Linked DNA regions of Nitrobacter winogradskyi Nb-255. The main gene of each other region encodes a partner of the protein of the gene in region 2 in a complex. Links are inferred from orthologs where the notes say so. Each region holds a gene or a part of one and is shown on either strand. Other genes may lie near its edges.

Region 1 (3,877 bases), 140 kb from region 2 along the record:
GGCTCGCAGCGTGCGCACCACCCCCCACATCGCCTTTCGCAATTCGACATCGACGCCGGCCGTGGGCTCGTCGAGAAACAGCACTTGCGGTTCGTGCGAAAGCGCTTTCGCGATCATCACGCGCCGTTTCATGCCGCCGGACAGCGTGACGATCTTGCTGTCTTTCTTGTCCCACAAAGAGAGATCCTTCAGGACCTTCTCGATATGAGTCGGATTTCTGGGTTTTCCGAACAGCCCGCGGCTGAAACTGACGGTCGCCCAGACCGTTTCGAAGGCATCGGTATGCAACTCCTGCGGCACGAGGCCGATCATCGCGCGGGTCGCCCGATAGTCGCGGCGGATATCCCGGCCGTCGACCAGCACCTGACCGGCGGACGGATTGGTGATGCCGCAGATGATGCTGATGAGAGTTGTCTTGCCGGCACCGTTGGGACCGAGCAGCGCGAAGATTTCGCCCCGCTTGATATCGAGGTCGATGCTCTTCAGCGCCATGAAGCCGGACGCGTAAGCCTTCGACAAACCGGAGATGGATATCATGGACGACATGCGAGGCTTGATACGCTGTAAGCGGGTGGAGAGGAACGAGGAGAGAGATGATATCGCGGCGGAATGGCGGGACGATGGAGAATGCAGGTCAACAGATAGGAGCACGGGCGGTGGTTCGCAATTCGGTTACACCCGCGCGACGAAGCTATCGACCACCTTTTTTTCGCCGGCTTTTTCAAAGGTGATGGTCAGCTTGTTGCCATCGATTCGCGCGACTTTCCCGTAGCCGAACTTCTGATGAAAAACACGGTCGCCCAATGAGAAGCCGGAATCCGAGCCGGTGGATCGTGCGATCAACTCTCCTTCGATGACCACCGGCGCGCGCTTCGACTTCGATCGGTTTGCATCGTAGGGCGTTCCGGCCTCATTGAACCCGCCCCGGCCGCGATTGGCCTGCGCGCGTTGCCAGCCTGGAGTCGCATAGCTCGAGCCGAAGGAATCGATGTTGTCGAAACGCGAGGGGCCGTAACCGCCCGTTCCGCCCCAGCCCGATCCACCCTTCGATTCCGTGATCTCCACATTCTCCGCCGGCAACTCGTCGAGAAAGCGGGACGGAATCGTGGTCGACCACGAGCCGTGGATGCGGCGATTGGTGGCGAAGTAAAGTTTCGCGCGACGGCGCGCCCGTGTCAGGCCGACATGCGCGAGGCGGCGCTCTTCTTCCAGGCCGGAGCGTCCCTGCTCGTCCAGCGCCCGCTGATGAGGAAACAGGCCTTCCTCCCAGCCGGGCAGGAAGACGGTATCGAATTCAAGTCCCTTGGCGGAATGCAGTGTCATCACCGAGACGGCATCCTCGTCCGCGCCGCCGTCGCGGTCCATCACCAGGGATATATGCTCGAGAAAGCCTTGCAGGTTTTCGAACTCATCCATCGAGCGTATCAGCTCTTTCAGGTTTTCGAGGCGTCCTGCGGCGTCGGCCGAGCGATCCTTCTGCCACATCTCGGTGTAGCCGCTCTCGTCCAGCACGATCTCGGCAAGCTCGGTATGCCGCATGGCCTCCCGCTGGATACGCCAGCGGTCGAAGCTCTCCAGCAGAGCGCGCAGCGATCCGCGCGCTTTTGGTTTCAACTCGTCGGTTTCGACAACGGCGCGGGCGGCTTCGCTAAGCGGGATCTGACGCTTTCGCGCGATCTCGTGCAGCATCTTGACGGTAGCGTCGCCGAGGCCGCGTTTAGGCACGTTGACGATGCGCTCGAATGCAAGGTCATCGGCCGGCGAGTTGATGAGGCGCAGATAGGCGAGCGCGTCACGGATCTCGGCGCGCTCATAGAAGCGTGGGCCGCCGATGACGCGATAGGGTAGGCCAAGCGTGAGAAAGCGGTCTTCGAACTCGCGCATCTGGAATGAAGCGCGCACCAGAATCGCGATTTCGTTCAGCTTTTCGCCGGCACGCTGGAGCTGCTCGATTTCCTCGCCGATGGCGCGGGCTTCCTCCTCAGAGTCCCAGGAGCCGGTGACGGTGACCTTCTCGCCATCGACATCCTCGGTCCGCAACGTCTTGCCGAGCCGGTCTTCGTTATGCGCGATCAGGTGCGAGGCGGCGGCGAGGATATGGCCGGTCGAGCGATAGTTGCGTTCCAGCCGGATTACCTTGGCGCCGGGAAAATCGTGGTCGAACCGCAGGATGTTATCCACCTCGGCGCCGCGCCAGCCGTAGATCGACTGGTCGTCGTCGCCGACGCAGCAGATGTTTCTGGATCGAGCCGTGCGCGGGTCGGGACCTTCCGCCGCGACGGGAGCGGGAAACAGCGCGTGGGATGACGGCGGCGCTTGGGACAGCAATCTCAGCCATAGATATTGGGCAACGTTGGTGTCCTGATATTCGTCGACAAGGATAAACTTGAAGCGGTTCTGGTATTGTCGCAGCACGTCCGGATGCTCGCGGAACAGCCGGATGTTTTCGAGCAGCAGATCGCCGAAGTCTGCGGCGTTGAGGATTTTCAACCGTGCCTGGTAGGCGGCGTAAAGCTTGCCGCCACGACCGTTGCCGAAGACGGAGGCTTCGCCCGACGGCACCTGCGCGGGCGTCAGTCCGCGGTTCTTCCAGCCGTCGATCAACCCGGCCAGCATCCGCGCGGGCCAGCGCTTGTCGTCGATGTTGTCGGCCTGCAGAAGCTGTTTGAGCAGACGGATCTGGTCGTCGACATCGAGAATCGTGAAGTTGGATTTGAGCTGCACCAGCTCGGCATGAACGCGCAGGATTCGGCCCGCAATGGAATGAAAGGTGCCGAGCCACGGCATGCCTTCGACGGCCTGCCCGAGCATCTGTCCGAGACGATGCTTCATCTCGCGGGCGGCCTTGTTGGTGAAGGTGACCGACAGGATTTCGCCGGAGCGGGCGCGGCCCTGGCTGAGGATATGCGCAATGCGGGTCGTCAGCACGCGGGTCTTGCCTGTGCCCGCGCCGGCCAGCACCAGAACCGGTCCGTCCAGCGTTTCCACGGCCTCGCGCTGCTCCGGATTGAGCCCGCTCAGATATCGTGGCGCTGCCGCGGCTCGCGCACGCGCAGCGATGCCGCCGGCGGCGGGCTGGTGCCCGGAAACGTTGGTATGGATCAGTCTGTTCGGCTCGGTCATGCGAATCGTCTTTCCCTACGATGGCACTGCCTGCCAGCGAAGGGGAGCCCTCTCAGCAAGGATGAAGAAATATATAGGGCGAACGTGCTTCGTAGCGACTTTTTAGCCTCCCGGCCAACAAATCATCGCGTCGCGCTCGATGTTTTGTTCCCCAAAACTGCTTATTTTCCTGATTTTCTTTCGAACACCACCAGCACGGAACCATTGTTCCCGTAACGGATTGATTTTTCAGTCAACGCGCAAAGCGCGCCGAAAATGGAGACCAAAATCATGTTGAACTGGGTGGTGACGTTCCTGGTTATTGCATTGATCGCCGGCGTTCTGGGCTTTGGAGGGATCGCGGGCGCCTCCTTCGAAATCGCCAAGATCATCTTCTTCATTGCTCTCATCCTGTTTGTGATCTCGGCGGTGGTCGGCTTTTTGCGCGGACGGAACCGCGTGTAGCGGGTAAGGAAATATCCGAGGGCATGGCGATCTGCTTCCCCGTGCCCTCGGGCCTGCAAGACGGTGCTGCACCTTCGACGATAGCTTGGAAATAACCACGGCTGGAATTCTTCTACAGCGGGCGGCGGATAAACGGGTCGCTTTCTCTCATCGGAATCCATCATTACGGATTTGTCTGTCCGTCGTCAGATGAATTGAGACTGTTCCGGGGTCACGGGAACGGAGGTTCTGGCTCATCTGGGTTTGAGGTTAGGCGGCCTGCAGGTGATGCTGCAAGCGTCTTTGGTGGATGGTCTGGCGTTTGATCCTT
Region 2 (4,388 bases):
CAACTCTTCCCGGCTTTCCGTTTCGTTGCTTTGACGGATTTTTTCTTCGGCGTTGCAGCCTGTTCCGTCGCGAGCCTGTCGGCCGCCCGCCGCATCGCGCGTGCATAGCTGTCGGCGGCGTTGTCGGCGGACATCTGCATTCGCCTTGCGGCGGCGGCGCCTTCCTCGAACGCGTGCTTCGCCATCTGCCGTAATCGCTGCCTGCCGGCGGCATCCTTCGCCTTGGCGGCGAGGGCGAGATAGCGGTCGCGTCGCGCCTTGACCGCGGCGATCAGGCTTTTGTGCTGCTGCTTCGCGAGCCGCCGGATGATGACGTCGAGATCAGCGTCCGCCATGAAGGTATCCTTGTTTGATGAAATTTGAATAGGGTGCCGGCGCTCTAAACCTTCACGTGAAGGAGTGATAGCTGTGGAGCAAGCTTTTGATGAGCTATTCTTTATGCCTTGTGAGATCCGGCCCGGTCGAGAACTTTTATAACAGTGTCAGGCTGGATCGCGGCGATATAAGGCTTATGACAAAGCCATGCCGGACGGCCTCGGACGATTGAGCCCATGGTGGGTGAACACTCTGCTTGAGTATGTCAAAAAGCATGAAACATCTCTGCAATGATTGTTCTGCTAGCGCTTTCGATTGTTCTTCCAACCGCCTCGTTTTCCCGGCGCGCCGCCGGTCGAGCGGGGGCCGGGGCCGAACTCCGGGCCGGCTTCACGCGTCGAGGTTGGTTGATAGATGCGGCTTTCCGTTCCCGGGCCCATTTCATCCAGCGTAGGCTTGCGCGGCTTCGGCCGCGCGCCGGTCGGTTTGACCTCATGCCAGGTGGCGATGCCCATCTCGTCGAGCGAGGGCTTGTGGACTTTCGAGGTTGACGAGCCACGTTTGCCGAACTTGCCGGCTGCCGTGCCTTGCGCCGCCTTGTCGAGACGCGCCGGCAGGTTCGCTGCGTCGCCGTACTTCTTCTTGCCCGCGTAGCTGCCAGCCTTCGCCGCGACGCCGCGCTGCTTGATGGTGGGATCGTCGACGACGGCAAGCTCGGTGGCGCGCAGCCGCTTCACCTCGTCGCGCAGTCTTGCGGCTTCCTCGAAGTTCAGGTCGGCGGCGGCCTCGCGCATCCGTGTTTCCAGATCGGAGAGAACAGCTTCGAAATTGTGGCCGATCGCGATCGCGTCGTCCGACCAGGAATTTCCCTTGCCCCCGTCGCCGATTTCCACCAGCACATGGTCGCGCTCGTAGACGCTGTTGAGGATATCGCCGATGGACTTCTTGATACTCTCCGGCGTGATGCCGTGGGCGGTGTTGTACTCCACCTGTTTCTCGCGGCGGCGGTCGGTCTCGGCGATGGAGCGCTGCATCGATCCGGTGACCTGATCGGCATAGAGGATCACCCGGCCTTCGACGTTGCGGGCTGCGCGGCCGATGGTCTGGATCAGCGAGGTCTCGCTGCGCAGGAAGCCCTCCTTGTCCGCGTCGAGGATGGCGACTAGCGCGCATTCCGGAATGTCGAGGCCCTCGCGCAGCAGGTTGATGCCGACCAGCGCGTCGAACGCTCCGAGCCTGAGATCGCGGATGATCTCGATGCGCTCGATGGTGTCGATGTCCGAATGCATGTAGCGGACGCGGATGCCCTGCTCATGCAGGTATTCGGTGAGGTCTTCCGCCATGCGTTTGGTCAGCACGGTGACGAGCGAGCGGTAGCCTTTCGCCGCGGTGGCGCGCACCTCGCCGACGAGGTCGTCGACCTGGGTGCGCGCGGGGCGGATGTCGACCGGCGGATCGATCAGGCCGGTCGGGCGGATAACCTGCTCGACGAACACGCCGCCGCTCTCGTTCAGCTCCCACGCGCCCGGCGTGGCCGAGACCGCGATCGTCTGCGGCCGCATCATGTCCCATTCCTCGAAACGCAGCGGCCGGTTGTCCATGCAGGAGGGCAGGCGGAAGCCGTATTCGGCCAGCGTCGCCTTGCGGCGGAAGTCGCCGCGGAACATGCCGCCGATCTGCGGCACGCTGACGTGGCTTTCGTCGGCGAACACCAGCGCGTTGTCGGGGACGTATTCAAACAGCGTCGGCGGCGGCTCGCCCGGTCGGCGGCCGGTGAGGTAACGCGAATAGTTCTCGATGCCGGCGCAGCTTCCCGTGGCCTCCATCATTTCGAGGTCGAAGGTGGTGCGCTGCTCCAGCCGCTGCGCTTCCAGAAGGCGGCCCTGAGCATGCAGTTCGTCGAGCCGCTGCTTCAGCTCCACCTTGATGTTCTTGATCGCCTGCACCAGCGTCGGGCGCGGCGTCACATAGTGCGAATTGGAATAGACCTTGATGAAATCGAGTTCGTCCTGCTTGTGGCCGGTGAGGGGATCGAACTCCTCGATGCTCTCGACCTCGTCGCCGAACAGGTTGACGCGCCAAGCCCGGTCCTCGTAGTGCGCGGGAAAAATGTCGATGGTGTCACCGCGCACGCGAAAGGTGCCGCGGGTGAAATCGGCGCTCGTGCGCTTGTATTGAAGCGCCACGAGGTCGGCGATGAGCTGGCGCTGGTCGATGCGCTCGCCGCGCTTCAACGCGAAGGTCATGGCGGTGTAGGTTTCCACCGAGCCGATGCCGTAGATGCACGAGACCGAGGCGACGATGATGACGTCGTCGCGTTCCAGCAGGGCACGGGTCGCCGCATGGCGCATGCGGTCGATCTGCTCGTTGATCGAGGAATCCTTTTCGATGTAGGTGTCGGTGCGCGGGACGTAGGCTTCGGGCTGATAGTAGTCGTAATAGCTGACGAAGTATTCCACCGCGTTGTCGGGAAAGAAGCTCTTGAACTCGCCGTAGAGCTGCGCCGCCAGCGTCTTGTTCGGCGCGAGGATCAGAGCCGGGCGCTGCGTGGCTTCGATCACCTTGGCCATGGTGTAGGTCTTGCCCGAGCCGGTGACGCCGAGCAGCACCTGGGTGCGGTCGTTGCGCCGGATGCCTTCCACCAGTTCGCGGATCGCCTGCGGCTGGTCGCCTTTGGGCTGATACTCCGATTTGATCTCGAACCGTACGCCGCCTTCGCTCTTCTCCGGTCGCGGCGGGCGATGCGGCGTCCAGAGTTTCAGCGAGCCGTCGCCTGTCTTGAATTCGGGCCGGCCGTCGCGCAGCAGCGCCTCCAGCGATTCCGCCGTCGCCTTGACGCCGAGGCCCTCCATCTTGCTGCGCGGCGGCCGCGCCAGGGCATCCTCGTCGTCCTCGGCGGTCGGCATGCCCAGCTGTCGCGCCAGTTCCGGATCGAGCGTCGGGATCGTGGCCGATGTGCCGTAAATTGCTTGTGGTGCTTCCTCGAAGCCGCTTTCAATTCCCCTTGCCGGCCGCCGAGACGAGCGAAGTTCGCTCTTCGAGGGTTGGGAAGGGGGAGGATTCTCGAACGTTGCGCTCGCCGCATCCCGTTTCGCGGTGGCGTCGCTCTTGCCGCGCGTTGACCTCCGCGCGCGATGCGCCGCGGCTTCGCCGCCGGAGCGACGGTCCCACGAATTGTCCGGCGGGGGTTGCAGTCCGGTTCCCGACCCAAGGCCGGCGTCGCCGCGGTTGATGGCGGGATTGAGCAGGTCGGCCAACGCCGGCCCGATCGGCTGCACTTCGGGACGATGCGCCTTCGGCTTCGAGGTCTGCTGCTTCGAGGTTTGCGATGTCGAGGCTTTTGACTTCCGTGAGCCCGGCGCTTTACCGGGTTTTTCAGGGGGATTGGGAGCCTTCGCCATGCGGGCAATATGGGGCGAATCCAGCGCGCACGAAAGGGCGCAATCACACCGATGCGCATCGACGCCGGGGTCACGTCTTGGGCGATGACCTCGACACGGCCTTTCGCAGGCAATCGCGGCACAGGCAGTCGCCGCCTTCGGTCGGCATTGGCAACCGTCCGGGCTCCTCGGCGCACCAGCAGTTCCCGGATGGATCGCAATTGAATTCCGTTCCGCACCCGGAACAGATGAGGCGGCGAACGGCTTGCTGTCCGATCGGGCGTGTCATGGGAGCATTCTCAGGCCAGGTGGATCGATGCGCAACCATACGTCCGGATCCATACCCGATGGAATCCCGGCAGGCGCATTCTTTCCGCGGCGAGATTATTCCGCCGCGCGAAGGCGATGGACCGGGAGGCGGCGGTCGCCGCCGCGCAGCGACAGATAATAGTCGGCATCCGCCGGATCGTCCGTGCGGCGAATCAGATCGGTCACCGGCGTATAGCTGAGCATCCGGCCGCCGTCGGGAAGCGCCGTGCAGATGAAGCGCAGCACCTGGCCATTTCTGAGCTTGATATTGATCGGGGTCGGATCGCCCGCGCGCACCATGCGGACGCGCTCGGCGATGAAATGGCTGAGTTCATCCTGCGGCAGTTCATATGCGCCGGTATCGCGGCCATGATACATCAGTGC

What was found. Proteins that work in one complex are often made in the same cells at the same time.
Region 1: the proteins of uvrB (region 2) and NWI_RS12290 are in contact, whole or in part, in a crystal structure (PDB 7EGT), measured with the Thermus thermophilus proteins. The link is inferred for Nitrobacter winogradskyi Nb-255 from one-to-one orthologs. Residues at the interface, in WP_096411307.1 of Thermus thermophilus: Glu23, Leu25, Arg26, Asp27, Gly28, Glu29, Arg30, Phe31, Arg55, Glu326, Asp327, Phe328, Glu379, Ser382, Gln383, His398, Gly400, Arg401; in WP_096412145.1 of Thermus thermophilus: His654, Arg656, Phe657, Gln666, Asp668, Glu669, Lys680, Arg681, Leu682, Ser683, Lys685, Tyr686, Ala687.

What each region holds. Positions count from the first base shown.
Region 1 is NC_007406.1:2,578,784-2,582,660, reverse strand. What follows is about bases 399-3,523. They hold NWI_RS12290 (ATP-dependent helicase), read right to left. Parts: upstream 3,124-3,523; coding sequence 673-3,123; downstream 399-672. Other genes in these bases: NWI_RS12285 (DUF1328 domain-containing protein), read left to right, coding at 3,394-3,523; NWI_RS12295 (ABC transporter ATP-binding protein), read right to left, coding at 399-546. Also shown: more of NWI_RS12295, read right to left, coding at 1-398; more of NWI_RS12285, read left to right, coding at 3,524-3,567. UniProt on the Escherichia coli protein: A helicase with DNA-dependent ATPase activity. Unwinds DNA duplexes with 3'-5' polarity. Translocates on single-stranded DNA with 3'-5' polarity. Initiates unwinding more efficiently from a nicked substrate than double-stranded DNA.
Region 2 is NC_007406.1:2,715,057-2,719,444, reverse strand. The notes cover bases 418-4,053. They hold uvrB (excinuclease ABC subunit UvrB), read right to left. Parts: upstream 3,717-4,053; coding sequence 618-3,716; downstream 418-617. Other genes in these bases: NWI_RS18305 (hypothetical protein), read right to left, coding at 3,787-3,984. Also shown: NWI_RS12990 (hypothetical protein), read right to left, coding at 1-335; NWI_RS12980 (PAS-domain containing protein), read right to left, coding at 4,080-4,388. UniProt on the Escherichia coli protein: The UvrABC repair system catalyzes the recognition and processing of DNA lesions. A damage recognition complex composed of 2 UvrA and 2 UvrB subunits scans DNA for abnormalities.